2 regions of the Streptomyces sp. NPDC057543 genome follow, and region 2 is predicted to be linked to the other one. Evidence: riboswitches for the same ligand, from Rfam matches in the RefSeq annotation. Region 2 holds a riboswitch; the other holds the start of a gene.

Region 1 (17,023 bases), on a different contig from region 2:
CCGATTATGAGGAATTCATGAGATTCCAGGGCAAGTCGGGCCGGGCAAAGGTGACTTATGGCGCAAGGAGATCGACTACTTTGGCTGCTTCTTGTCGTGGCCGGGCGCATTCTCATATGCGGGCGGCACGGGCAGCTGGGGGGACTTCCCACACTGTACCGCGCTCAACCATGCAGAATTGCCCCCTCCGCTTCTCTCGCAGAGGGGGCAATTCCGGTGACACGTCGAAGGCGGCGAAAGCCGGCCCGGGAGCCGGACGGGGGGTCAGCAGCCGCCCGCGACCGCCGGGATGATCGAGATTCCGGCGCCGTCCGGCGTGGCCGTCTCCAGGCCGCCCTCGAAGCGCACGTCGTCGTCGTTGACGTAGACGTTCACGAAGCGGCGCAGCTTGCCCTGGTCGTCCAGGACGCGGGCGGCGATGCCCGGGTGGTTCTGCTCCAGGGACTGGATGACCTGGGAGAGGGTCGAGCCCTCGGCCGGGACCTCGGCCTGGCCGCCCGTGTAGGTGCGGAGGATGGTGGGGATACGGACCTTGACGCTCATGATGGGTGCCCTTCCTGGAGTCTCGGGTGGTCAGCTGGTGGCGAGTCCGGCGGCGCGGAACGCGTCCAGGCTCGGGCGGATCGTGGCGGTCGCCTGCGAGGTGGCGGCCACCGCGTCCAGGGTCTTGAGGCCGTCACCCGTGTTGAGGACGACGGTGGTCAGCGCCGGGTCGATCAGACCGGCCTCGATCAGCTTCTTCGTGACGCCGACCGTCACGCCGCCCGCCGTCTCCGCGAAGATGCCCTCCGTGCGGGCGAGGAGCTTGATCGCGTCGACGACCTGCTCGTCATTGACGTCCTCGACCGCGCCTCCGGTGCGGCGGGCGATGTCCAGGACGTACGGGCCGTCGGCCGGGTTGCCGATCGCCAGGGACTTGGCGATGGTGTTCGGCTTCTGGGGCCGCACGACGTCGTGACCGGCCTTGAAGGCGGTGGAGACCGGGGAACAGCCCTCGGCCTGGGCGCCGAAGATCTTGTACGGCTTGTCCTCGACCAGGCCCAGCTTGATCAGCTCCTGGAGCCCCTTGTCGATCTTCGTGAGCTGCGAGCCGGACGCGATCGGGATGACGATCTGGTCGGGCAGCTGCCAGCCGAGCTGCTCGCAGATCTCGTACGCCAGGGTCTTGGAGCCCTCGCCGTAGTAAGGACGCAGGTTGACGTTGACGAAGCCCCAGCCCTCGCCGAGCGGATCGCCGATGAGCTCCGAACAGAAGCGGTTGACGTCGTCGTAGTTGCCCTCGATGCCGACCAGCTCACCGCCGTACACCGCTGCCATGACGACCTTGCCCTGCTCCAGGTCGTGCGGGATGAACACGCAGGAGCGGAAGCCGGCCCGGGCGGCGGCAGCGCCCACCGCACCGGCGAGGTTGCCGGTGGAGGAGCAGGAGAGGGTGGTGAAACCGAAGGCGCGGGCGGCCTCGACGGCGATGGCGACGACGCGGTCCTTGAAGGAGTGAGTCGGGTTGCCGGAGTCGTCCTTGACGTACAGACCGCCGGTGACGCCCAGCTCACGGGCGAGGTTGTCGGCCTTGACCAGCTTGGTGAAGCCGGGGTTGATGTTGGGCTTGTCCGCGACGTTCGCGGGGACCGGCAGCAGCGGCGCGTAGCGCCAGATGTTGTCGGGTCCGGCCTCGATGCGCTTCTTCAGCTCGTCGGGGGAGCCGCTCGGCAGGTCGTACGCCACTTCGAGCGGCCCGAAACAGGACGCGCAGGCGAAAATGGGACCGAGTTCGAATCGCTCGCCGCACTCGCGGCAGGAAAGCGCCGCGGCAGGACCCAGATCGACAACCTCGGCGGAAGAGTCGGTGCTTACTGCAACAGTCTGCGCAGCCATGGAGGCGAGGCCCTTTCTCCTCATCTTCCTCGCGGCGCATTTCGCCACGAGACGGAATTGGCACCTTCCCCACCTGACCTCGCGGTCGGCGGGAGGGTTGCCGGGACTTCAACGGGCCGTTCCCTCAGTCCCTCTGGATGAGCGCTATGGCGCTGGATCTCCGATCCAGGCGTTTATCGGCGGACCGACCCCGACATGCGACGGCCGTCCGCGTTGTTCAAGACTGTAACCGAAGCACCGGACGGTTGAGATAGTCGTCCGAACCGCGAGATGGATCACATACAGGGAGTATCGACCGTGCTGGAAGAGGTCGAGAGCTGGCTGGCCAGGCGTTCCTGGTCGGTCGCCGACCGCCCGCTGGACCGGCTCCTCGCCGCCAAGGAACCGGGCCGCGGAAGCGTGAGTGTCGTGCTGCCCGCACTGAACGAGGAGGCGACGGTCGGCGCGATCGTGACGACGATCCGGCGCGAGCTGATGGAGAAGGTCCAGCTGGTCGACGAACTCGTGGTGATCGATTCCGGTTCCACGGACGCCACCGCGAAGGTGGCCCGGGAGGCCGGCGCGCGGGTGGTGCACCGGGACGACATACTGCCCCGGATACCCGCCCTGCCCGGCAAGGGCGAGGTGCTCTGGCGGTCGCTCCTGGTGACCGGCGGGGACATCGTCTGCTTCGTCGACGCCGACCTGAAGGAATTCTCGGCCGACTTCGTCTCCGGCATCGTCGGCCCGCTGCTGACCGATCCGGACGTCCGGTTCGTCAAGGCGATGTACGACCGCCCGCTCGGTGACACGGCAGGTCAGGGCGGTCGCGTCACCGAGCTGGTGGCCCGTCCGCTGCTCAATCTGCACTGGCCGCAGCTGGCCGGCTTCGTCCAGCCGCTGGGCGGCGAGTACGCCGTACGCCGCTCCCTCCTCGAACAGCTGCCCTTCCCCGTCGGGTACGGAGTGGAGCTGGGCCTCCTGGTCGACGCGCTGCACACCGTGGGCCTGGACGCGCTGGCCCAGGTCGACGTGGGGGTGCGCAAGCACCGCCACCAGGACGGGCAGGCGCTCGGCCGGATGGCGGCGGCGATCTACCGGACCGCGCAACTCCGGCTGTCCCGCGGGCACCTGGTACGGCCTTCGCTCACCCAGTTCGAGCGCGGCGAGGACGGTTTCGTACCGCGCACCCATGCGGTGGACACCGAGGAGCGGCCTCCGATGCGTGAGATCGAGGAGTACGTTTCACGCCGCGCGGCCTGACGGGGCCCGACTTCGCACGTTTGCACGTTTGGACGGTTCGTGATCCGGCTAGATTCCGCAACATGGTCTCCGAGCACGAAGCCCAGTCCACCGCCCAGGTCCTCGTCGCGTCCAACCGCGGCCCGGTGTCGTACACCCTGGACACGGACGGATCACTCGACGCGAAGCGGGGTGGCGGCGGGCTCGTCTCCGGACTGAGCGCCGTCAAGGACAAGCTGTGGGTGTGCGCCGCGCTCGGTGACGGGGACCGGGAGGCGGTCCGGCGCGGGGTCGGTGAGCCCGGCGTACGGATGCTCGACATCGACGCGGCCGTCCACGCTGACGCCTACAACGGCATCGCGAATTCGGTGCTCTGGTTCGTCCACCACATGCTGTACCAGACCCCGCTGGAGCCGGTCTTCGACGCGGAGTTCCGGCGGCGCTGGGCGTCGTTCGAGACGTACAACCGGGCCTTCGCCGAGGCGCTTGCCGAGGAAGCGGGCCCCGGGGCGGCGGTGCTGGTGCAGGACTACCACCTGGCGCTGGTGCCCGGCATGCTCCGTGGCCTCCGCCCCGACCTGCGGATCGGCCATTTCTCGCACACCCCGTGGGCGCCCGTCGACTACTTCCGCCTGCTCCCCGACGACATCGCCGAGCAGCTGCTGCACGGCATCCTGGGTGCCGACCGGGCCGCTTTCCTGACCCGGCGCTGGGCCGACGCCTTCATCGGCTGCTGCACGGAGCTCCTGGGCGGCACCGGGCGGACCAGGATCGGGGTGCACGGGCTCGGCGCGGACGCCGACTTCCTGCGCCGGCGCGCGCACGAGGCGGACGTGGACGAACGGATGGCAGCACTGCGGGAGCAGATCGGCCCCGGGCGGCGGACGATCGTGCGAGTGGACCGGACGGAACTGTCCAAGAACATCGTGCGCGGGCTGTTCGCCTACCGCGAGCTGCTCGAAGAGCGGCCCGAATGGCGCGAGCGCGTCGTCCACGTCGCCTTCGCGTACCCCTCGCGGCAGGACCTGGCGGTGTACCGCGACTACACGGCCGAGGTGCGGCAGGTCGCCGACGACATCAACGCCGCGTACGGCACGGCGGGCTGGACGCCGGTCGTGCTCCACGTCAAGGACGACTTCGCCCGCTCGCTCGCCGCGTACCGGCTGGCCGACGTGGCGCTCGTCAACCCGATCCGCGACGGCATGAACCTGGTCGCCAAGGAGGTTCCGGTGGTCTCCGACCACGGTTGCGCGCTGGTGCTGTCGCGGGAGGCGGGGGCGTACGAGGAGCTGGGCAGCGACGCGGTCGTGGTGAACCCGTACGACGTGTCCGCGACGGCCTCGGCGCTGCACGAGGCACTCACCATGGCGGACGACGAACGGGCGGCGCGCACGGAACGGCTGGCCGCGGCCGCGGTGGCGCTCCCGCCGCAGCAGTGGTTCCTCGATCAGCTGGACGCGCTGCGGCGGGAGTGAGCCGGTCAGATCCGTTCGGCCAGGGCCGCCAGGAAGCCGACGACGGCTCCGGGGCCGTTGAGCAGCAGATCCGCGCGTTCGGCCAGTTCCGGCACTTCGGCGCTGCCGCTGCAGACCAGCAGGCCCGGGATGCCGTCGGGGCCCTCGGTGCGGAGCTTCTCCACGGCGGCGTACGCGGCGAGGTCGCCCAGGTCGTCGCCCGCGTACAGGACGGACTCGGCGTCGGTCTCCCTTACGTACTGTGCGAGCGCCACGCCCTTGTCCATGCCCGGCGGGCGCAACTCCAGGACCAGGCGGCCGGGTTCGACGATCAGTCCGTGCCGGGCGGCGAGCTCGCCGAGGGGTTCGCGCAGGGCGTCGAACGCGGCCTGCGGGTCGGCGGCGCGGCGGGTGTGGACGGCGAGCGCCTGGCCCTTCTCCTCGATCCAGGTGCCGTGCCACGCGCCGAACCGGTCGAGCACGCCCGGGAGTTCGGCGCGGACCGCGGCGACGCCGGGGTGCGGGGCGGGGGTGCGGACGGTGCCGGACACGGCGTCCCAGCGTTCGGTGCCGTAGTGGCCGAGGACGACGAGGTGGTCCAGTCCCCGAACTCCGTCGAAGCCGCCGTGCCGGACCGCGACGCCGGCCGGGCGGCCGGTGATCACGGCGATGGACGCCACTTTCGGGGCGAGCGCGACGAGCGCGTCGACGGCTCCGGGGTGGGCGCGGGCCTGCTCCGGGTCCGGGACGATGTCGGCGAGGGTCCCGTCGAAGTCGAGCGCGATGACGGCGCGGTCGGGGCGGGCGAGGATCGCGGCGAGGGCTTCTCGGCCGGGTGGGGTGGTGGGTGCGGGGAGCTCGGACGGGGTTTCGCTCGGCGTGGGTGCGTGCGGGTTGCTGCCCATGGGGCGAGCCTATAGCGGGGCGCGGGGGTTGGGGGGTGCATAGCGGGAGGCCAGGGGCGGGGCGACTGAAGCGGGCGTTTCCAGGGGCGGAGCCCCGGACAGCTCCGACCAGGGGCGGGGCGCCGGGGGCGTCCTGCGGGCGTTCCCGGGGTGAAGAGCCACGTTCAGCGGTGATCCCCGGTCAGCGCCGCCCCCTCCTCGCCTCCCGTACCCGGCGCAGGCGGTTCACCGTGACCGGGTCGGCCTCCAGGGCTCGGCGGTCGTCGAGGAGGGCGTTCAGCAACTGGTAGTAGCGCGTGGGCGAGATGCCGAGCTGTTCGCGGATCGCACGGTCCTTCGCCCCGGGCCCGGCCCACGACTGCCGCTCGACGGCGAGCACGGCACGGTCCCGGTCGGAGAGGCCGCCGGGGCTGTCCGTGGCATCGGGGCCATTCGAGGGGGTGGTCATATCAGCCAACATATCGCCCGGCCGGAGGGTCGCCACCGGTTCGCCCGTTGCTCGGCGTCCTGCGCTGCTCCGCGCCCTGTGCCACCGACGACCTCGCCGCGCGTGAACACGTCGAACGCCATGGGCGGCCCGTTGGCGCCGATTTTGTATGGATGCGCAACAAACCTCAATAGTGGACTAGACCTTTTTGATTCCTCGGGCGAAACTGTTTCCCGTGAAACACGTCATCGCCCTCGATGTGGGCGGCACCGGAATGAAGGCCGCACTGGTCGGGGCGGACGGCACCCTGCTGCACGAGGCGCGGCGGGCGACCGGCAGAGAGCGCGGTCCCGACGCCGTCGTGGAGTCGATTCTCGCCTTCGCCGCGGACCTGCGGGCGTACGGCGAGGAGCACTTCGGAGAGAGCGCCGTCGCGGCCGGTGTCGCCGTGCCCGGCATCGTCGACGCCGAGAACGGGATCGCGGTCTACGCCTCGAACCTGGGCTGGCGCGACGTACCCATGCGGGTACTGCTCGGCGAGCGGCTCGGCGGCGTCCCCGTCGCGCTCGGCCACGATGTGCGCACCGGCGGGCTCGCCGAGGGCCGGATCGGCGCGGGCAAGGGCGCCGACCGGTTCCTCTTCGTACCGCTGGGCACCGGGATCGCCGGCGCCATCGGTATCGCGGGCACCATCGAGTCCGGCGCGCACGGGTACGCGGGCGAGATCGGGCACATCGTGGTCCGGCCGGACGGCCCGGACTGCGGCTGCGGCCAGCGCGGCTGTCTGGAGACCCTGGCGTCCGCCGCCGCCGTGACCCGGGCCTGGGCCGCCGCGTCCGGCGATCCGACGGCGGACGCCGCAGACTGCGCGAAGGCCGTCGAGTCGGGCGACCCGGCGGCCGCGGAGGTCTGGCGGAACACCGTGGACGCGCTCGCCGCCGGACTGGTCACGGCGCTGACCCTGCTCGACCCCCGCATGCTCATCATCGGTGGCGGGCTCGCCGAGGCCGGGGAAACCTTGTTCACACCACTCCGTGCGGCCGTCGAGGAACGCGTCACGTTCCAGAAGCTGCCCCACATCGTCCCGGCGGCCCTCGGGGACACCGCCGGATGCCTGGGCGCAGGGCTGCTCGCCTGGGATCTTCTCTCCACGGAGGTATCCGCCTGATGGCCGGACGCGCAGACAGCACCGTTCTCACAGGTGCCCGGGTGGTGCTTCCCACCGGGACCGTCGAGGACGGCCGGGTGATCATCGAAGGCACCCGGATCGCCGGCTCGATGCCGGAGGATGCCGCCCGGTCCATCGACCTGAGCGGCCACTGGGTGGTCCCCGGCTTCGTCGACATGCACAACCACGGCGGCGGCGGCGCGTCCTTCACCTCCGGCACCGTGGACGAGGTCCTCACCGGCATCCACACCCACCGCGAGCACGGCACGACCACGCTGGTCGCCTCCACCGTCACCGGCGAGATGGACTTCCTCGCCCAGCGGGCCGGCCTCCTCTCCGAGCTGGTCGAGCAGGGCGACCTGGCCGGCATCCACTTCGAGGGGCCGTTCATCTCGCCGTGCCGCAAGGGCGCGCACAGCGAGGATCTGCTGCGCCACCCGGACCCGGCCGAGGTCCGCAAGCTGATGGACGCGGCGCGCGGCACCGCGAAGATGTTCACGCTCGCCACCGAACTCCCGGGCGGCATCGAGTCGGTGCGGCTGCTCGCGGAGCACGGGGTCATCGCCGCGATCGGGCACACCGACGCCACGTACGAACAGACCGTCGAGGCGATCGACGCGGGCGCCACCGTCGCCACGCACCTCTACAACGCGATGCCGCCGCTCGCCCACCGCGCACCCGGCCCGATCGCGGCGCTGCTGGAGGACGAGCGGATCACCGTCGAGCTGATCAACGACGGTACGCATCTGCACCCCGCCGCCCTGGAGCTGGCCTACCACCACGCGGGCGCCCACCGCGTCGCGCTGATCACCGACGCCATGGACGCGGCGGGCTTCGGCGACGGCCGCTACCAGCTCGGCCCGCTCGCCGTCGAGGTCAAGGACGGCGTCGCACGGCTGGTGGAGGGCAACTCGATCGCGGGCTCCACACTCACCCTGGACACCGCGTTCCACCGGGCCGTGACGATCGACCGGATCCCGGTCGGGGACGTCGTGCAGTCCATCTCCGCCAACCCGGCCCGGCTGCTCGGTGTCTACGACAGGGTCGGCTCGCTGGAGCCGGGCAAGGACGCGGACCTGGTGGTCCTGGACGCGGACTTCACACTCAAGGGCGTCATGCGCAAGGGCGAATGGATCATCGAGCCCCAAATTGGTTGATTTGACCCGTTACTGACGGTGAGTCGAATACGTAACGAAGAGACGGCGGTTGGTCCGGGGGTCTGGGCCGACCGCCACCTCTTTGGCATGATCACCTGGGAAACAGCCAGAGAAAGCGCATTCCAAGCACGGATTCGCGCTTCGAAGCAGGGATCGAGGGAGCGGCCGCGGTGATCCTCACGGTCACACTGAATACGGCACTCGACCTGACGTACGGCGTCCCGGAGCTCGTCCCGCACGCCAGCCACCGCGTCAGCGACATGGCCGAACGGCCCGGCGGCAAGGGCCTCAACGTGGCCCGGGTGCTCTCCGCCCTCGGGCAGGCGACCGTGGTCACCGGCTTCGCCGGAGGCTCCACCGGAGCCGTACTGCGCGAACTGCTGGCGCAACTCCCACCGCGGGACACGACGGGAACGGACACCAGGGCCGCTGCCGCAACCGTCACACCCGCCGCCACCACCGCAACCGCCACACCCGTACCCGCCCCCGCCCCCGCCCCGATCACCGACGCCCTCGTCACCATCGCCGGGAACACCCGTCGCACGATCGCCGTCGTCGACCGGACCACCGGCGACACCACCCAGCTCAACGAACCCGGCCCGCTCGTCACCGCCGACGAATGGGCCGCCCTCCTCGGCCGGTACGCGGAGCTCCTCACCGAGGCCGATGCCGTCGCCCTCTGCGGCAGCCTGCCGCCCGGCATCCACGTCGGCGCCTACGCCGAACTGGTCCGGCTGGCCCGCTCGTCGGGCGTCCCCGTACTCCTGGACACCAGCGGCGAACCGCTGCGCCGCGGCATCGCCGCCCGTCCCGACCTGATCAAGCCCAACGCCGAGGAGCTCGCCCAGCTCACCGGCTCCCGCGAACCGCTGCGCGCCACCCGCGACGCCCGCCGCCGCGGCGCGCACGGCGTCATCGCGTCACTGGGCCCCGACGGCATGCTGGCGGTCACCCCCGATGGCGTCTGGCGGGCCTCGCCGCCCGCCAGGGTCCTGGGCAATCCGACCGGGGCGGGCGACTCCGCGGTGGCCGGGCTGCTGTCCGGCCTCGTCGAGGGGCTGAGCTGGCCGGACCGGCTGCGGCGGGCGGTGGCACTGTCGACGGCGACCGTGCTCTCCCCGACGGCCGGTGACTTCGACCGCGCGGCGTACGAGGAGCTCCTGCCGGGCGTCGACGTCGAGGAACACACCGCGGCGGCCGGAGACGCTGTCGGGTGACCTCCGATCGGGCGGCCACGCCCTGGCACGCACGCTTCCCGACCGGATCACTCGACAGCCTCTGAGCCGCCACCCGTACCGGACCGCCCGACCGGTCCGTTCAGCAGAAGCAACAGAGGTCAGCATGCCGCTCGTCAGCACCGGTGAACTCGTCTCCGCCGCACAGGCCCAGGGACGCGGAATCGCCGCCTTCAATGTCATCACGCTGGAGCACGCGGAGGCCATCGCGGTCGGCGCCGAGCGCGCCGGAGCACCCGCCATCCTCCAGATCTCCGAGAACGCCGTGAAGTTCCACGGCGGCCGGCTCTCCGCGATCGCCGCCGCGGCCGCCGCCGTCGCCCGCGCCTCCGACGCCCCCCTCGCGCTCCACCTCGACCACGTCGAGTCCGTGGACCTGCTGCACCAGGCGCACACGGAGGGCTTCGGCTCGGTGATGTTCGACGCCTCCAAGCTCGGTTACGAGGAGAACGTGCGGGCCACGGCCGAGGCGGTGGCCTGGGGGCACGAGCGCGGCATCTGGATCGAGGCCGAGCTCGGCAAGGTCGGCGGCAAGGAGGGCGAGGCCCCGCTCGACGCCCACGCCCCCGGCGTCCGTACCGACCCGGCCGAGGCCGCCGCGTACGTCCGCGACACCGGCGTGGACGCGCTGGCCGTCGCGGTCGGCTCCTCGCACGCCATGACCGAGCGCACCGCCGCCCTGGACCACGCCCTGATCGGCCGGTTGCGCGACGCGGTCCCCGTCCCGCTGGTGCTGCACGGCTCCAGCGGCGTCCCGGACGAGGAGATCCGCCGGGCCGTCGCCTCCTCCGGCATGGTCAAGATCAACGTGGGTACGGCACTGAACACCGCGTTCACCGGCGCGGTACGGGCGTACCTGGCCGAGAACACCACGGGCGTGGACCCGCGCAAATACATCGCTCCGGGCCGCGAGGCGATGGCCGCGACGGTGGCCGGCTTCCTGGCCCTGATGGGCTGAATCGACGCGGAACAGAAACGGTCCGGCCCCCTCGCCTCGCTCGGGCGATGGGGCCGGACCGTTCTCGTCACACGCTCAGCGCTTCACGTGACCGGCCTTCAACGACAGCTGGTCCAGATTGGCGTCGCACTGGTCGCCCTCGTTGCAGGAGATCATCAGGGTGTTCGCACCCTTGTTGAGGTTGACCCAGGCGAACGTGGTCGTCCAGCCCTTCTCCAGGTCACCCTCCGGCGCGTTCGCGAAGTTCGTCATCCTGATGCCGCGGGGAGCCTCGGAGTTGACCGTGAGCGACGTCTTCGCGTCCTTGCCCGGTACGCCGTACGTCACGAACAGCGTGTACGGACCGGCCTCCGGCACCTCGACCGACCAGGTCGCCGACCTGCCGACCTCATTGAGGTTGATGTACTGGCCGTTGGCGCTCTCGGCGCCCTTGACCGTGTTGTCCAACTGCGCCGTGCCGCCGAGCTTCAGCGTCGCCGCGTCCTGCTTGGGGAGCTCGGCCGGGGCCTCGGAGCTCGCGGACTCCTGAGGCTTCGGGGACTCCTCCACCTGACTGCCGGGTCCGGCGGAGGTGGTGGCCTCGTCCTTCTTCTTGTCCTTCTTGTCGTCGCCCGTGATCAGCGCGGCGCCGATGCCGATGAGCACGACCAGGACCACCGCGACCGCGCCGATCAGCAGGCCCTTGGTGTTCGGGCCGCTCTTGCCGGGGCCGCCGGGACGGCCGCGGCCGCCCTGCTGCGCCACGTGCGCGGGGGGAGCGCCGCCGGGGAACGTCTCCGGGGCGGCGTACTGCGCGTTCGGCTGACCGTACGACTGCTGGTACGGCACTTGCTGCCCGTACTGGCGCTCGCCGACGGTCCGCACCTGGTTGTACGAGGTCCGGGGCACCCCGGGCTGCGGGGCCGCCGGGCCCGGGTAGCCGTAACCACCCTGCCGCGGCGCCTGCGCGCCCGCTGCCTGTCCGTCCTCGTACAGATAGCCGAACGGATCGTCGTCCTCGGGCTTGTTTGCGCCGTTGTTCCCGGCCGTCATCCCTGGTCACTCCTCACCATGTCGCCAGCCGTCGCCGAATATCGCCAGCCGTGGCCGACCGGCCGAGCCTACCCCGAACGGACCACACCAAGAATTGCCGTCGCCCGTCCCGGAACGGCCCACGGGTGGTCGGAGCAGCACGTCCGTGAACGTCAGCCGGCCCTGCGGTGAACCTTCGACCGCGAGCGCTTCTCCACGTACATCCGCTGGTCGGCGGAGCGCAGCACCTCTTCGGCCGTCATCCCGCACGCGGCCCAGCCGATGCCGAAACTCGCCCCGACGCGCACCGCCCGGCCATCGACCCGAATGGGCGGAATGATGGCGTTGCGCAGGCGTACGGCCAGGTCCGCAGCGTCCGCCGCGCCGAGTCCGTCGGCGAGGACGACGAACTCGTCACCCCCGAGCCGGGCGACGGTGTCCCCGTCACGGACACACGTGGTGAGGCGGCGGGCGACCTCGATCAGTACGGCGTCACCGGTGTGGTGGCCGAAACGGTCATTGATGGACTTGAAGCCGTCGAGGTCGCAGAAGAGGACCGCGAGACCCTTCGCGCCGTCGTCGTCCCCGGTGTCGGGTGCGACGGCGTGCACGTGGTGGTCGTACGGGCCACCGGGCACCGAGTCCACGTCGTAGCCGTGCGTCCGCGCGTCCGGATCGTCTACGTCGCCGTAGGCCGCGTCCAGCGCCTCGACCGCCGTGGTGGCCACGGAGTGCGGACGCTCGCAGAGCCGGGAGCTGAGCCGGGAGCGCAGCTCGGCACTGTTGGGCAGACCGGTGAGCGCGTCGTGCGAGGCGCGGTGCGCGAGATGCAGCTCGTGGCGCTTGCGCTCCTCGATGTCCTCGACGTGGGTGAGCAGGAAGCGGGGGCCGTCCGTGGTGTCGGCGACGACGGAGTTGCGCAGCGAGACCCAGAGATAGGTACCGTCCCGCCGCCCCAGCCGCAGCTCGGCGCGGCCGCCCTCGGCGGAGGTGCGCAGCAGGGTACCGATGTCCTCGGGGTGGACGAGGTCGGCGAAGGAGTAGCGGCGCAGGACGGACGCGGGGCGGCCGAGCAGCCGGCACAGGGCGTCGTTGGTGCGCAGCAGCCGGCCGTGCTGGTCGCCGCCCATCTCCGCGATGGCCATGCCGCTGGGCGCGTACTCGAAGGCCTGACGGAAGGACTCCTCGCTGGCCCGCAGCGCCTGCTGCTCACGCTCCAGACGGACCAGGGCGCGCTGCATGTTTGCTCTCAGCCGGGCGTTACTGATCGCAATGGCCGCCTGTGACGTGTACATCTGGAGGGCCTCACGGCCCCAGGCGCCGGGGCGGCGGCCGTTGCGCGGGCGGTCGACGGATATGACGCCCAGGAGATCGAGGCCGCCGCCGGACGCGTACATCGGGGCGTAGAGCCGGTCCTGGGGGTGCCACTCGTCCTCGAAGCGGGGCTCGGGACCCTCGGTGTGCCACTGCGGTACGTCGTCGTCGAGGAGGATCCACCCGTCGGTGTGGGGTATGAAACGGAGCTCGTCCCAGGCCTCTCCCATCGACAGCCTGCGCTCCCAGGAGCTGCGCGAGCCGACACGGCCGGTGATCAGGGCTTCCGCGGCGCTGTTTCCGGCGAAGGAGGCGACGACGAGATCACCGTCGGGTCGGACCAGGTTCACGCAGGCAAGCTCGTAGCCGAGACCGGCGACGATTCCGTCGGCCACGGTCTGCAGTGTGTCGGCCAGGCTCCGCGCCGTGTTGAGATCGGCCACGGCCTGGTGCAGCTGCCGCATCGTCGCAAGACGGACGTACGGCTCCGACTCGGCCTCCATTGCTCGCACTCCCCGAGACCTCGACAGCACTCCAGGTTTCATATCGACGCACTTACCTCAGTGTCACGGCCACTGAATCACAGTGAGCTGCGCGGTCGGTACACAGGGTCAGCAAATATTGCGCTCTGTGACTCAAGTCACAACAGATGGTAAAGGGGTTCCGGGGGTGCGTGCCTGCGATCCGTCCTTTTCTTGAACGCAAATCCGGGCGTTGCAGCGCCGGTCCCCCGGCGCTCCGGGCCGGGGGTCCTAGGACCAGGCTGGTCCCCTGGCCCGATGCGGAGGCACGCCGTCCGCGGCTAGCGTGCCGGATGTGTTGCAGACAAAACCTCCCGCCCCGCGTTCCGAGCCCATCCCCCATGCTGAGGGGGTGAGCAACGATGAGTTCCGGGCCGCCCTCGCCCGGCTGGCCGCCGGTGTCGTGCTGATCACCGCCGAGGAGCCGCCGCTCGACGAGAACGGCCGGGGCGAGGACGTCGGGATGACGGCGACCGCCTTCATGTCCGTGTCGCTGGACCCGCCGCTGGTCATGGTCAGCCTGCGCAACGACTCACGGATGGACGATCTGCTGTCCGAGCAGCCGCTGTGGGCGGTCTCCGTGCTCGCCGAGAGCCAGCGGCACATCGCCGGACGGTTCGCGATGAAGGGCCGGATCAGCGACCGGCTGCTGTTCGAGGACATCCCCTACAAGAGGGGAGAGGCCACCCGCGCACCACTGGTCGGGGGCGCACTGGCCACGCTGGAGTGCCGCACCGAGCAGCGGGTCCTGGCGGGCGACCACACCCTGGTGATCGGCCGGGTCCTGAGCGCGGCCCTGCCGAGCGGGGACGGCTCACCGCTGACCTACTTCCGGGGGCGGTACCGGCAGCTGGGGTGACGGGGCGTCGGCGTCGCGGGCCGAGGTGACGCGACGCCGGTGTCGCGGGGCGTCGGCAACGCGCGGCCGAGGTGACGGAACGCCGGGGCGTCGGGGCGTCGGGGCGTCGGGGCGTCGGGGCGTCGGGCGCGGTTACCAGTCGCGGCCGGAGCGGCCGCGCTTCGTCTCGCCGCGTTGCTTCTTCTCGCGCAGGCGGCGTTCGTTGATGCCGCGCGGAATCCTGGTCTTGCGGCGCGGCCTGGGGGGCGGTGCCGTGGCTTCGGCCAGCAGGGAGGCGAGCCGTACGAGAGCCGTCTCGCGGTTGCGCCACTGGGAGCGGTGCTCGGACGCCCGTACCGCGATCACCCCGTCCACGAGCCTGCCCTCCAGACGCTGAAGCGCCCGCTCCTTCCATACCGGGGGGAGCGCTTCGGTCGCGGCGAGGTCGAAGCGGAGCTCCACCTGGGAGTCGCTGGTGTTGACGTGCTGCCCGCCGGGCCCGGAGGACCGCGAGAAACGCCACATGAGCTCGGCCTCCGGCAAGGAGACCGAACCGCGGATGACATAGGGCCCGGACATGGCACCCATGTTCCCCGGCTCACCGAGTGTTCGTCACCTTCTTTTGCCACACGAGTGCCTTACGAATGCCTTACGGGCCGCATCGGCCGTCGGGCCGGCCGGGGGACTTCGGTAAAGAAAGTAAAGGGAGCAGGAACCTCCCGGTCCCCTGCCCGCGTTATGACCTGTGACGGTAGCTTCGTGATGGCATGGAGCCCGCACTCGACGATGAAAGGGACTTCCCATGGCTGTAAGCCTGTCCAAGGGCGGCAACGTCTCGCTCACCAAGGAGGCCCCGGGCCTGACCGCCGTCACGGTCGGCCTCGGCTGGGACGTCCGCACCACCACCGGTACCGACTTCGACCTCGACGCCTCGGCGATCGCGGTCAACTCGGCCGGCAAGGTCGTCTCCGACGGCCACTTCGTCTTCTTCAACAACAAGTCGACGCCGGATCAGACCATCGTGCACACCGGTGACAACGTCACGGGCCAGGGCGAGGGCGACGACGAGCAGATCAACGTCAACCTGGCGGGCCTGCCGGCCGATGTCGACAAGATCGTCTTCCCGGTCTCGATCTACGACGCCGAGACCCGCAGCCAGAACTTCGGCCAGGTGCGCAACGCGTTCATCCGCATCATCAACCAGGCCGGCGGCACCGAGGTCGCCCGCTACGACCTGAGCGAGGACGCCGCCACCGAGACCGCCATGGTCTTCGGCGAGCTCTACCGCAACGGCGCGGAGTGGAAGTTCCGTGCCGTCGGCCAGGGTTACGCCTCGGGTCTGCGCGGCATCGCCCAGGACTTCGGCGTCAACCTCTGACCTACGGCGTCGGCCTCTGACCTACGGCGTCGGCCTCTGACGCGAGAGCTCGCCCCACGAAACCCCCGGCCGTCACGGCCGGGGGTTTCGAGTGCGCCGACCGGGTTTGATTCAAGCCCGTTCTGCACAAGTACTCTGCAAACAATCACAGTTGATCGTATAGCGAACACCGAATGACCATCTTCGGACAAGAAGTGGTCAAAAAAATGTGAGGCCTTTGTTAGTACACCGTCAATTTCGCTCATTTGGTGGCACGCTCTCGGCTCGTAACCCCCCACGGAACGAGCAACGGAGAACGCATGACCCCCCACATGAACACCCGTCGCGCCGCAGCCCTGGCCGCCGTGGCCGCGATGGTCGTCGTCGGCGTCCAGACCGGTTCGGCCAACGCCGCACCCGACCACGGCAACGCCGGCCCCTCCGCCACTCGCAGCGTCGTCCCCTTCGGCGCGAACAGTGCCTCGCAGCGCACCGCCGCCATCAAGTCGGCGCAGACCGACGCCTCCTCGACCGCCGAGTCCCTCGGGCTCGGCAGCCAGGAGAAGCTGATCGTCCGTGATGTGATCAAGGACGCCGACGGCACCGTCCACACCCGCTACGAGCGCACCTACGCCGGACTCCCGGTCCTCGGCGGCGATCTCGTCACCCACACCGCTCGCGGCGGAAAGCTCAAGGGCGTCACCAAGGCGACCAAGGCCCGGATATCGGTGCCGTCGACGACGGCGAAGATCAAGACCGCGGCCGCCGCCCGCAAGGTCGTCTGGGCGGGTGGCGCCAAGCCCGTCCTCGCCTTCGAGACGGTGAAAACCGGCGTGCAGAAGGACGGCACGCCCAGCAGGCTGCACATCATCACCGACGCGACCACCGGCCAGAAGCTCCGGAGCTACGAGGCGATCGAGACCGGCGTCGGCAACAGCCAGTACAGCGGCCAGGTCGACCTGACGACCACCGCGACCGGCTCCGGATTCGAACTGACCGACGGCGACCGCGGCGGCCACAAGACGTACGACCTCGACCAGGGCGAGAGCGGCACCGGCGAACTCGTCACGGACGACGACGACACCTGGGGCGACGGCACCGGCGACGACCGGCAGACCGCCGCCGTCGACGCCGCCTACGGCGCCGCGAAGACCTGGGACTTCTACAAGTCGGCGTTCGGCCGCGACGGCATCGCCGGTGACGGCAAGGCCGCGTACTCGCGGGTCCACTACGGCGACGCGTACGTCAACGCGTTCTGGGACGACAGCTGCTTCTGCATGACGTACGGCGACGGCGCCGACAACAAGAGCGCCCTCACCGCTCTCGACGTCGCCGGCCACGAGATGAGCCACGGCCTGACCGCGTCGACCGCCAACCTCGACTACTTCGGGGAGTCCGGCGGTCTGAACGAGGCGACCAGCGACATCTTCGGCACCTCGGTGGAGTTCGCCGCCGACAACAGCACGGACGTCGGCGACTACCTCATCGGCGAGAAGATCGACATCAACGGCGACGGCACCCCGCTGCGCTACATGGACGAGCCGAGCAAGGACGGCGGCTCCGCGGACTACTGGGACAGCAG
Region 2 (12,029 bases):
GCGGTCACACCGGGCTTGCTGAACAGCACCCGGACTCCACGCGGCGGTGCGAGCAGTACCGGGGCGGCCAGTTCGGCCCCGTCGAAGACGCAGGTCATCTCCGCGCCGGTCTGCGCCGCGAGCACCGCGAGACCGCCAAGCAGCCGCAACCGCTGCTTCTCCAGCGGCAGCTGCGGATAGCCGGTCTTGGTGACGTTGTAGCCGTCCACGATCAGATGCGCCTGCGGCAGCGCGAGCAACTGGTCGAGCAGGGCCGGATCGGTCTCCGAAAGCGCCCTGGCGGCAATGTCCTTGGGCGACATCCGGCCGGGCTCGACCGCGTCGACACTGTCCGCGGGGCGGATCGAGGAGGGTGGCAGGGCCAGTTCACGACGGAGCCCGCTGGCCGCGTCGAGCACCGTGTCCAGCAGCAGCCGCAGCCGCATGTCCTCGACCGAGCGGCCCTCCCTTGCGGCCCTGCGGCCCGCCTCGACGGACGCCTCGGCCTCACCGAGCCGCGCCTTCAGCCTGCGGGTCTCGCTCTCCGCCGCGGAGATCTGCGCAGCCGCGTCGGACCGTACGGTCTCCGTCTCGGCCCTGCTGCGACGCAACGCGGCCTCGCCGCGCTTGACGTCGTTGACGGCACTGCGCAGTTTGCGCTGAAGCGACTCGGCTTCCTTGCGGGCCGCGTCCAGCTCGACGCGCAGCCGCTCCGTCTCGTTCTTCGTCTGGGAGCGGGCGTGGACGAGTTCCTCGCGCAACCGTTCCAGTTCGCGGCGGCTCTCCTCGTCGGCGCGCTCGGCGTCGGCCCGCTGGGCCTCCTCGCCCGCGGCGGCGACCAGCTTCACCCAGCCGGCCGGGCGCAGCACATAGGCCGCGGCGGCAACATCGACGGGGTCGGCGGCGGCAGGCGGCGAACCCGCCTCCAGCGCCGCGGTCAGCTCCGGCTGCCCCTCCTTGAGCCGTTCACCGATCCGCTGGCGGAACAGCGCGTCACCCTCCAGGGCGGCCGCCATCGCGTTCCCGGCGAACTTGGCGCGCCGGGTCGGGGTGAAGCGGGCGTACTGTCTCAGCTGGGCCGGGAGTTCGGTGACCGTCAGGCCACCGAAGGCGTCCGAGACCAGCGCGACGACCCGCCGCCGTACAGCTTCGGGCAGCGGGCGGTCGAGCGCCTCGACGGCGTCGCCGGCCGCCTCGGCCGGCTCTGCGCCGCTAGCGGGCTGCTCCACCATCCGTCACCCCAAATTGTCTGTGCGCGCCTCCGTCAGGAGTCGGCACCCGGCCTGGCCACCAGTTCGATCTGATCCACCGCGTTGCACCAACGGCAGCGAACCGACTCGATGGTCTCACTGACCACCTCGCGCTCCTCGACGGTGGACTCCCCGGCCAGGTCGAGATGGACGTACTCGACGACCTTGGAGGAGCGGGTCACGTCGAAGCGCGTGAGATTTCCGCAGAGCGTGCAACGCCAGCGGGTCCCGTCGGTCGGCTGGGGAACCGTCGTCATCGTGCGTCCTCTTTCGTCGAGCCTCGTGCTGCCTGCTTCAAGGATCTCGCGGTGCGCCGTCGAACTGCGGATGTCCTGCCGTAACCCTACGGCCTCGGTGTGTCCCCCAGACACGGCGAGGCGGTCTGTCCCGTTCCCTCCGCTTGCGTCATGCTCTGTTCATGATCGATCGGCGTGCCGCGGCCTACAGGTTGACCAGTGGGCTCCTACGGACGGTCACCTCGGGCGGACCTTCGGTGACCCACGCCCTGATCGCCCTGTGCTGTCTGATCTTCCTGATCAGTCCGCTCTCCGGCTTCAACTCGTCCTACGGCAGTGCCGACGCCCTGCTCGCCGCCCAGGCCGGGTACTTCGAACGCTGGGGCGTGATCCCGAGCGAGCTGTGGGACGGCTCCGCACGCGCCCTGCTCACCCCGCTCACCGCCCTCTTCGTGCACGGCAGCTGGCTGCATCTGCTCGGCAACGTGCTCTTCCTGTACGTGTTCGGAGTGATGACCGAGGAACGCATGGGCCGTACCGAGTTCACCTTCTTCTACGTCGCCTGTGGCTATCTCGCCCTGGTCGCCTACGCCGCCGCGCACGCCACGTCCGACCAGACGCTCGTCGGCGCGTCGGGGGCGATCTCGGCGGTGCTCGGGGCGTTCCTCTATCTGTTCCCCAGGGCCCGGGTCACCAGCCTGTTCCCGTTCCTCTTCTTCCTGCCGCTGCGCTTCCCCGCCTGGATCGTGCTGATCTTCTGGTTCGCCCTGCAGTGGCTGGCGGTCCAGAGCGCGGGCAGCGGGGGGCCCGGCGTGGCGTATCTGGCCCATGTGGTCGGCTTCGCCCTCGGCTTCCTCTACGCCTGGGGGCGTTACCGGCGTACGGATAGAGTGAAGTCACCAGCCAGGGCCACCGAGGGAGAAAGTCAGCCGTGATCACCGCGATCGTGCTCATCAAAACCAGCGTGGACCGGATTCCCGAGATCGCCGAAGCCATCGCCGCGCTGGACAGCGTCAGCGAGGTCTTCTCGGTCACCGGTACGTACGACCTGATCGCCATGGTCCGGGTGGCCAAGCACGACGACCTGGCGGACGTCATCCCCGGCCGGATCAGCAAGATCCCCGGCGTGGAGGCCACCGACACGCACGTGGCGTTCCGTACGTACTCGCAGCATGACCTGGAGGCCGCCTTCGCCATCGGCCTCGACGCGTAGGTACGCCCCGCATCACGGCGTAGCACTTCGGCGGGGGACGGGCTCGGACGCCCCTCCCCCGCCGAAGCGTTACGTGCCCGTCAGAGCTGCGCCGTGCCCCGGTCCGGGACGCAGCGGCCGTCCTCGGTGCGGTACTTCCACTGGGCGCCCTTGCTCACCAGCTCCTTGACCGCGCGGACGAAGCGCTCGATGTGCTCGTCCGGCGTACCCGCCCCGAAGCTCACCCGGATCGCGTTCAGCGACCGCTCGCCCGGCTCGGCCTCCGGTGCGCCGCACTCGCCGACCTCCTGCGGGTCGCTGCCCAGCAGGGTGCGGACCAGCGGGTGTGCGCAGAACAGTCCGTCGCGTACCCCGATGCCGTACTCGGCGGAGAGCGCGGCGGCGAAGTGCGAGCTGTTCCAGCCCTCCACCACGAAGGAGATGACGCCGACCCTCGGGGCGTCGTCGCCGAACAGCGAGAGCACCTTGACCTCGGGGACCCCGGCGAGACCGGTCCGGACCGCGGTGACGAGGTGCTGCTCCCGGGCAACCAGGTTGTCGAAGCCGGCCTCGGTGAGCGCCTTGCAGGCGGAGGCGATGGAGTACACGCCGATGACGTTGGGGGAACCGGCCTCGTGGCGGGCTGCCGTGGTGTGCCACTCGACGTCCACACCGCCGTCGCCGCGCCGGGCGACCCTGCGCGAGGCGCCGCCGCCGGCCAGGTACGGCTCGGCGTCCCGCAGCCAGTCGGCCCGGCCCGCGAGCACGCCCGAGCCGAACGGCGCGTACAGCTTGTGCCCGGAGAAGGCGACCCAGTCGACGTCCAGGTCCGCGATGTCGACGGGGTGGTGCGGGGCGAGCTGCGCGGCGTCCAGCACGATCCGGGCACCATGCGCGTGCGCGGCAGCCGCCAACTCCTTCACCGGCCACAGCTCACCCGTGACGTTGGAGGCGCCGGTGACACAGACCAGCGCGGGGCCGTAGGGGTCACGGTCGGCGAGCGCCCGCTCCAGCGCCTCGACGGCCTGGGCCGGGGTGCGCGGGGCGTTCAGGTAGGTCACCCGGGCGTCGCGCCAGGGCAGCAGCGAGGCGTGGTGCTCGGTCTCGTACACGAAGACCTGGCAATCGGCGGGGACGACCGCGGCCAGCAGGTTCAGGGAGTCGGTGGTCGACCGGGTGAAGATCACCTGGTCCTCGGCGCGGCACCCGAGGAACTCCGCGACCGTCGCGCGGCTGTTCTCGAAGAGATCCGTGGAGAGCTGCGAGAGGTACCCGGCACCGCGGTGGACGCTGCCGTAGTACGGGGCGTATGCGGCAACGTCGTCCCAGACGCGCTGCAGGGCCGGGGCGCTGGCGGCGTAGTCGAGAGCGGCGTACGCGACCTCACCGCCCGTGACGAGCGGAACCGTTACATCCTTGCCCAGAACCGGCAGAGGGGTACAAAGCGACTGGTCGGCGGCAGCGGTGAAGACAGACATGGCGAACTCCCGTAACAGGCAGGCGAATCGCGTGCGCCGGCGGATACGCGGCAGCGCAGCGGAAAGAGAAGAAGAGGGTGCGGAGGAGGGCCGAGAAGCCCTATCGCATTCGCTTGCTCACAAGAGACTCCCTAGGGACCAGGACCCCGGGGGTTGGCATTCACAGATGCCGAGGGGCCCGCGCTTGCCGCAGACCTCGCTGCCTACGGCCTGGTCTTCACCCGGGGCACCCCGCCACGGACGGAGGGTTGCCGGACAGCGGGCCGGGGCCGTAGTCGCTGTCACTCATGACCTGCGCAGCATCTTGCCATACGTGCGTCGACGCGCAAGGCGCGGTCCAGGATCCGGACCGCGCCCCGCGTCACCTTCCGTCGGCTCAGGCGTTGCTGACCGCCACCCAGCGTTCCAGCGCCTGCCGGGCCGCTCCCGAGTCGATGGACTCGGCGGCCTTCTCGATCCCGGCGGCGATCTGCTCGTTGAGCGTGCCGTCCGTCGGGTCCAGAGCCACCAGCGCCGCCGCGGAGTTGAGCAGCACGGCATCCCGTACGGGCCCGTGCTCGCCGGCCAGTACCCGGCGGGCCACATCCGCGTTGTACGAGGGGTCGCCACCGCGGAGCGCCTGTGGCGGCACCAGTTCCAGACCGACGTCGCGCGGGTCGAACACCTCCTCGCGCACCGCTCCGTCCCGGACCACCCAGACGCGCGAGGTCGCGGTCGTCGTCAGCTCGTCCAGGCCGTCGTCACCGCGGACGACCAGCGCCGAATTGCCGCGCTCGGCGAGGACACCGGCGACGATGGGCGCCATCCGCAGGTCGGCGACGCCGATGGCCTGGGAGCGCACGTTCGCCGGGTTGGTGAGCGGTCCCAGGATGTTGAACGTCGTCGGGGCACCGAGTTCCTTGCGGGCCCTGGCCACGTAGCGCAGAGCGGGGTGGAACTTCACCGCGAAGCAGAGGGTGATGCCCGCTTCCTCGGCGACCTCCACGACCCGCTGCGTGCTGAGCTCCAGGTTGACGCCGAGCTTCTCCAGCACGTCGGAGGAACCGCTCGCCGACGAGGAGGCCCGGTTGCCGTGCTTGACCACCTTGGCACCGGTGCCCGCGATGACGATCGCCGACATCGTGGAGATGTTGACCGTCTTGGCGAGGTCGCCGCCGGTGCCGACGATGTCGACGGTACGACCGGGTACGTGGATGGTGTGGGCGTGCTCGTACATCGCGCGCACCAGGCCGGACACCTCGTCGACCGTCTCGCCCTTGGCGCGCAGGGCCACCGCGAAACCGGCGATCTGCACATCGCTCGCCTCACCGCTCATGATGCGGTCCATCGCCCACGCGGTGTCGGCCGCGGTCAGGTTCTCGCCGCGCAGCAGCGGGTTCAGCAGGCCGGGCCAGGAACGGTCCGCCACGCTGTCGCCGCCGACCGGGGTCACAACGTTCATGGTCCGCTCCTGGGGTCCACAGCCGATAAAAGGGATAGCCCCACCCTATCGAGGGCCGGGGACAGCGAAGAGCCCCGTCCATCGGATGGACGGGGCTCCTGCTGTGGCGATCAGTTCAGACGATCAGTGGTGACCGTGGCCGCTGGTGATCTCCTTGTACTCCTCGACGGTGGGCTTGGCGATCTGGTTGTCCTCGCCGTAGTAGCCCTTGCTCAGCTTGGCACGCAGCTTCTGCAGGGCGGACACCTTGCGCTCGACACCGTTCTCGTCGACCGTCGGGCCGATCTCGACCGGCTTGTACTGCTCGTGCGCGGTGAGCGTGTGCAGCTGCTCGGGGCCGAGCGGCTCGTGGATCTCGACGAACTCACCGTGTGGCAGGCGCTTGATCATGCCGGACTCGCGCCCGTGCAGCACCTTCTCCTTGTCACGGCGCTGGAGGCCGAGGCAGATCCGCCGGGTGGCGATGAACGCGAGGACCGGTCCCACGAAGATGAAGATCCGGACGAACCAGGAAATGGCGTTCAGCGACAGGTGGAAGTGCGTGGCCCACAGGTCGTTGCCACCGCCGATGAAGACGATGACGTACTCGGTGATCCAGGCGACGCCGAAGGCCGTCCGGGTCGGGGCGTTGCGCGGGCGGTCCAGGATGTGGTGCTCGCGCTTGTCCCCGGTGATCCAGGACTCGATGAACGGGTAGACCGCGATGATCGCGAGCACCAGTCCGAAGGCCATCAGCGGGATGAACACACCCAGGACGAGCGTATGACCCCAGAGGTTGATCTCCCAGCCGGGCATCACTCGGATCAGACCCTCGGCGAAGCCCATGTACCAGTCGGGCTGGGCGCCGGTGGACACCTGGTCCGGGCGGTACGGGCCGATGGCCCAGATCGGGTTGATCGAGGCGATGGCCGCGATGATGGCGATGATGCCGAAGACCAGGAAGAAGAAGCCACCGGCCTTCGCCATGTACACCGGCAACAGCGGCATGCCGACGACGTTCTTGTTGGTGCGGCCGGGACCCGCGAACTGCGTGTGCTTGTGGTAGAAGACCAGGATCAGGTGCGCCACCAGCAGGCCGAGCATGATGCCCGGCAGCAGCAGGATGTGGATCGAGTAGAACCGGGCCACGAAGTCGTGGCCGGGGAACTCGCCGCCGAACAGGAACATCGAGATGTACGTGCCGACGATCGGCATCGACAGGATCGCGCCCTGGGTGAAGCGGACACCCGTACCGGACAGCAGGTCGTCCGGGAGCGAGTAGCCGGTGAAGCCGGTGAACATACCCAGCACGAACAGCAGGAAGCCGAACAGCCAGTTGATCTCACGCGGCTTGCGGAACGCACCCGTGAAGAAGACGCGCATCATGTGCACGAACATGCCGGCCAGGAAGATCAGCGCGGCCCAGTGGTGGATCTGGCGAACCAGCAGACCACCGCGGACGTCGAAGCTGATGTCCAGTGTCGAGGCGTAGGCCTCGGACATCTTGATGCCCTGCATCGGCTCGTACGAGCCGTGGTACACGACCTCGTTCATGCTCGGGTGGAAGAACAGCGTCAGATACACACCCGTGAGGATGATGATGATGAAGCTGTAGAGGGCGATCTCACCGAGCATGAAGGACCAGTGGTCCGGGAAGATCTTGCGCATGTTGGACTTGGCCAGGGAGTAGATCCCGAGCCGGCCGTCCGCCCAGTCGGCCACCCGCTCGCCGGCGGGCGCCTTGCGATTGCCCGGTGCCGCGGCACCGGGTGTGTTCGTGGTCGCAGTACTCATCCGCGCTCCCAGAATGCAGGACCGACGGGCTCTTCGAAGTCACCGAGCGCCTCGAGGTTGCCCTCGCTGTTCACACCGATCCGCAGCTGCGGAAGGGCGTGACCGGCCGGACCGAAGATGACGCGGGCGCCGTCGGAGAGGTCGAAGGTGGACTGGTGGCACGGGCAGAGCACGTGGTGCGTCTGCTGCTCGTACAGGCTGATCGGGCAGCCGACGTGGGTGCAGATCTTGGAGAAGGCCACAATGCCCTCGTGGGCCCACTCGCGCTCGCGCTTGTCCTTGATGTTCTGCGGCTCGATGCGGATGATCATCAGCGCGGCCTTGGCGATCTGGTTCTGGAAGTCCTCCGCGTCCTCCGTCAGCCCCTCGGGCATGGCGAAGGTCAGCGAACCGACGGCGACGTCCTCGGGACGCAGCGGCAGCATCGTGTTCATGTTGATGAGCTGCTTGCCCTTGGCCCACAGGGTGTTGCGGAGCTTCTTCTCCGGCAGCGGACCGAGGTCGCGCAGCAGCATCACACCGGAGAGCGGCACCAGGGCCAGCGCACCGAACATGGTGTTGCGGATCAGCTTGCGCCGGCCGAGCGCGGACTCCTGGGCACCTGCCGCGAAGTCGGCGAGGACCTTCGCCTTGACCTCGGGCTCGGCCTCGATGGCGTGCCGGTCGTCGGCGACCTCCACGTCGGACATCAGGGTGCGCGCCCAGTGGACGGCACCTGCGCCGATCGCGAAGAGAGCCACGCCCAGGGTCAGACCCAGGGAGAAGTTGAGCGCGCTCACATGGCCGAAGGGCCAGATGTACACGATCTTGTCGACCGGGAAGATGACGTACGAGGCGATGAAGCCGACCGTCGCCAGCATGGACAGCGTGAACATGAGCGCGACGGTGCGCTCGGAGCGCTTCGCGGCACGTTCGTCGATGTCCTGGATGCGCGGCTTGTGGGCCGGCAGCCCCGGGTCGGCGAACGGGTCGTCCGCGACCTTTACCGCGCCGTGCGCGTGGTCCTGCTCAGCGGGCAGGTTCTCGTCTGGAATCTCTTGGCTACTCATGACTTCTTGGCCTTAGCGGTGTGGGCCGCGACCCAAATGGCAAGTGCGATCAGGGCGCCGAGCCCGAAGATCCAGGCGAACAAGCCTTCGCTGACCGGCCCCAGGCCACCCAGCTTGAGACCACCCGGGTTCTCCGACTGGGCGCTGTTCACGGTCTGGACGTACGCGATGATGTCCCGCTTCTGCTGCTCGGGCATCGTCGTGTCCGGGAAGGACGGCATGCTCTGCGGGCCGGTCTGCATGGCCTCGTAGATGTGCTTCGGGTCCACGCCTTCGAGGCTGGGCGCGTACTTGCCGTTCGTCAGCGCACCGCCCTCGCCGGTGAAGTTGTGGCACTGAGCGCAGTTGGTACGGAACAGGTCGCCACCCTTGGCGATGTCCGCGCCGTCAGGGCTGACCTGGCTCTTGGTCGGAACGATCGGACCGGCGCCGAGCGACGCGACGTACGCCGCGAGCTGGTCGATCTCGGCCTGGCTGTAGATGACCTTCTTCTTCGGTACCTGGGCACCCGGCTGCTGCGCCGGCATGCGGCCCGTGCCGACCTGGAAGTCCACGGCGGCGGAGCCCACGCCCACCAGGCTCGGCCCGTCGGTGGTGCCCTGACCGCCGATTCCGTGGCAGCTGGCGCAACCGACGGAGTACAGCTTCTTGCCCTCGTCGATGGCGAGGGACTGGGCGGTTTCGTCGGCCTGCGCCTTACTCGCGGGCGCAAACGCGGCGTACAGCCCCCCAGTAGCCGCCAGCGCGAGGAGTAGTACGACGACCGCCGCCAACGGATGGCGTCGTCGTGCGGAGAGCTTTTTCACGGATTACCCCGGTGTCAGGATCTTCTGCGTCGATGCTGGATGTGGTTCGGGTTCGAGCCCGATTACTTGATCATGTAGATCGTGGCGAAGAGGCCGATCCACACGACATCGACGAAGTGCCAGTAATAGGACACGACGATGGCAGCGGTGGCCTGTTCGTGGGTGAACCTCTTGGCTGCGTATGTCCTGCCCAGAACGAGCAGGAAGGCGATGAGACCGCCTGTCACATGCAGCCCGTGGAAGCCGGTCGTCAGGTAGAACACCGAGCCGTACGGGTCGGAGGACAGCGAGAGGCCGTCCTTCTTCACCAGCTCGGTGTACTCGAAGACCTGGCCTCCGATGAAGATCGCACCCATCACGAACGTGATCACGAACCAGGCACGGAGCTTCTTCACATCGCCCCGCTCCGCGGCGAAGACGCCGAGCTGGCAGGTGAGTGAGGAGAGCACCAGGATCGTGGTGTTCGTCGCCGAGAACGGGAAGTTCAGGGCCGAAGCCATTTCCTTCCAGTGATCCGGTCCCGTCACCGATCGCAGGGTGAAGTACATCGCGAAGAGGGCCGCGAAGAACATCAGCTCGGAACTCAACCAGATGATGGTTCCGACGCTGGTGAGGTTCGGTCGATTGACCGACGGGTGCGCGTGCCCGGTTTCTACTGTCGTTGCTGTCGCCACGCTCGACATTATGTCGGTCCCTTATCCCGCCCTCACCCCGGGGGGTGCTGTTCGGTGTGTCAACAGGGTGTGCCCTCCCCGAACGGCCCATGAATCCGCTGTCCCGGGCGGTACTGACAGCCCATCGGGCGGAGTACGATCCGCGCATCGGTTCATGCCCGGCAAGCCCCGAAGACACAGATGTCACGGAGGAACAATGCAGCCGACCGCCACGGTCCTGGTCTACAGCGACGACGCCAACACCCGTGAGCAGGTGAGGCTGGCAGCCGGGCGCAGGCCCGCGGCCGACGTGCCACCGGTGGAGTTCCTGGAGTGCGCCACGCTGCCCGCCGTCCTGGAAGCGCTGGACAACGGCGGCATCGATGTCTGCGTCCTGGACGGCGAGACGGCCCCGGCGGGCGGTATGGGCGTCTGCCGGCAGATCAAGGACGAGATCTTCCACTGCCCGCCGGTGCTGCTGCTGATGGGGCGCCCCCAGGACGCCTGGCTGGCCACCTGGAGCCGTGCGGACGCCGCGGTGACCCTTCCGGTCGAACCGGTCGAGTTCGCCGACGCCCTGGCCGCTCTGCTGCGCAGCAGGGACTGCGTGGACGCCTGAGGCGCGCCGCGGCTGCGTCCGCGGTTCCGCCGAGGGGGCAGCGCACTCCCCGGGCCGGTCAGAACTCGGGGCGCAGTCGCGCCGCCTGGATCGTCTCCGTGCGGTCCGGCGCGTCGCTCTTCTGCAGGGCGCTGCCCTGCTGCCATTTCGCCCAGGACAGGTTCCAGTCGCCGAAGCCGTTGTCGAACGGCGTCATCATCTCGCCCTGGCTGCCGACGACCTGCACGATGTCGCCCGTGTGCACGGTGTTGAAGAACCACTCGGCCAGGCTCGTGCTCATGCCCGTACAGCCGTGGCTGACGTTCGCGTACCCCTGCGATCCGGTGGACCAGGGGGCCGCGTGCACGTACTCGCCGCTCCAGGTGACGCGGGTCGCGTAGTAGACCATCAGGTCGTACCCGTCGGACGAGTCCTGCGAGATGCCGATCGTCTCACCGCGCATGCGTACGGAGTACTCCTTGCTCAGCACGACCTTGACACCGTTTCTGGTGGCGAAGCCGGGCTTGCCGGTGGTCACCGGAATGGTGTTGATCACTTTGCCGTTGCGCTTGACCGTCATCGTGTGCGCGGCGGCGTTGGTGATGGCCTCGATACGGTCGCCCGTGGTGAGCTTCAGCGCCTTCGCGGGCGCTCCGTAAAGGTTGTCGCTGACCTTGATACCTTCCAGGCCGCTGGTGACGTTGATGGTGGCTCCGGCGGGCCAGTAGTCCTCGGGGCGGTAGTGCAGGGTCTTGTCATCGACCCAGTACCAGGAGCCGGTCACGGCGGGCATGGAGCGGACGTGCAGAGCGCGCTCCACGGTGGCCCTGGACGCCTTGTCCTTGACCGGAGTGCTGAGTTGCGCCGTGATGGGCTGTCCTACGCCGTAGGTGCCCGCCTGAGGGCCGAATGCGACCTTCAGGAGCTTCTTGGCCCGGACGGAGTCGGTCTCGAACGAGAGCGTACGGCCGCCCGGGGCGCCGTCGCCGTCCTCCATGCTGACCTGGACGGTGTAGCGGGTGCCGGCGGCGAGCGGGGAGGTGGAGTGCCAGCGCCTCCCGTCGGCGTCCAGTTCGCCCGCCAGATGGCGTCCGGCCGTGTCCGTGGCCGTCACGTCCGTGATCCGGCCGTCGTCGTCCTCGACGTTGACTTCGAGCGGCTTGTCGGGGTCTGCCTTCTCGTCGCCCGCGGGGACGTTGGCGGAGATCTCGTCCGTCGCGTCGTACGGTTTCGCCGCGAGCGGATGGCCGTCGGACCCCCCACAGGCGGTCACACCTGCGACCAGGGTCATGACCAGCAGAGTGCTGCTGACTACGGGGCGGAAGCGCGGCGTGTGGCTCATGAACCCACGTTATGGAGATTCATCCCTATAAGCGCGCGATGTGACTGCAAACGGGGGGCCTGTACTTCTTTTGGTGGAGAAGTACGGGCCCCCCGTCAGGTGGAGCGGTGACGCGAGGTCACTGGGTGCGGTTCTCACCGCGGTAGTACTCGAAGACCCAGCCGAACAGGCCGAACAGGATCACCGGGACCGCGTAGTAGAGCAGCCACCAGCCGAAGACGATGCCCAGGAA

What was found. A riboswitch is a leader RNA that binds a small molecule or an ion and turns the genes downstream of it on or off. The one in region 2 is predicted to bind S-adenosylmethionine.
Region 1: another riboswitch for S-adenosylmethionine. It lies ahead of thrC (threonine synthase); the one in region 2 lies ahead of ACFU8Q_RS30680 (aminotransferase class V-fold PLP-dependent enzyme).

Annotation. Positions count from the first base shown of each region.
Region 1 covers NZ_JBHVFF010000028.1:13,487-30,509, forward strand. The annotation lists gene ACFU8Q_RS07750 (MoaD/ThiS family protein) at 265-543, opposite strand; gene thrC (threonine synthase) at 574-1,875, opposite strand; SAM riboswitch class I at 1,893-2,019, opposite strand; gene ACFU8Q_RS07760 (glucosyl-3-phosphoglycerate synthase) at 2,173-3,117, shown strand; gene ACFU8Q_RS07765 (trehalose-6-phosphate synthase) at 3,180-4,571, shown strand; gene otsB (trehalose-phosphatase) at 4,577-5,455, opposite strand; gene ACFU8Q_RS07775 (DUF3263 domain-containing protein) at 5,637-5,903, opposite strand; gene ACFU8Q_RS07780 (ROK family protein) at 6,118-7,050, shown strand; gene nagA (N-acetylglucosamine-6-phosphate deacetylase) at 7,050-8,207, shown strand; gene ACFU8Q_RS07790 (1-phosphofructokinase family hexose kinase) at 8,378-9,424, shown strand; gene ACFU8Q_RS07795 (ketose-bisphosphate aldolase) at 9,549-10,400, shown strand; gene ACFU8Q_RS07800 (carbohydrate-binding protein) at 10,476-11,432, opposite strand; gene cdgB (diguanylate cyclase CdgB) at 11,585-13,228, opposite strand; gene ACFU8Q_RS07810 (flavin reductase family protein) at 13,599-14,105, shown strand; gene arfB (alternative ribosome rescue aminoacyl-tRNA hydrolase ArfB) at 14,238-14,663, opposite strand; gene ACFU8Q_RS07820 (TerD family protein) at 14,887-15,462, shown strand; gene ACFU8Q_RS07825 (M4 family metallopeptidase) at 15,762-17,023, shown strand, end outside.
Region 2 covers NZ_JBHVFF010000237.1:465-12,493, reverse strand. The annotation lists gene ACFU8Q_RS30700 (NYN domain-containing protein) at 1-1,208, opposite strand, end outside; gene ACFU8Q_RS30695 (hypothetical protein) at 1,244-1,486, opposite strand; gene ACFU8Q_RS30690 (rhomboid family intramembrane serine protease) at 1,648-2,400, shown strand; gene ACFU8Q_RS30685 (Lrp/AsnC family transcriptional regulator) at 2,397-2,678, shown strand; gene ACFU8Q_RS30680 (aminotransferase class V-fold PLP-dependent enzyme) at 2,759-4,135, opposite strand; SAM riboswitch class IV at 4,311-4,428, opposite strand; gene trpD (anthranilate phosphoribosyltransferase) at 4,512-5,576, opposite strand; gene ACFU8Q_RS30670 (cytochrome bc complex cytochrome b subunit) at 5,700-7,349, opposite strand; gene ACFU8Q_RS30665 (Rieske 2Fe-2S domain-containing protein) at 7,346-8,398, opposite strand; gene ACFU8Q_RS30660 (c-type cytochrome) at 8,395-9,204, opposite strand; gene ACFU8Q_RS30655 (heme-copper oxidase subunit III) at 9,267-9,887, opposite strand; gene ACFU8Q_RS30650 (hypothetical protein) at 10,075-10,476, shown strand; gene ACFU8Q_RS30645 (Ig-like domain-containing protein) at 10,535-11,797, opposite strand; gene ACFU8Q_RS30640 (cytochrome c oxidase subunit 4) at 11,916-12,029, opposite strand, start outside.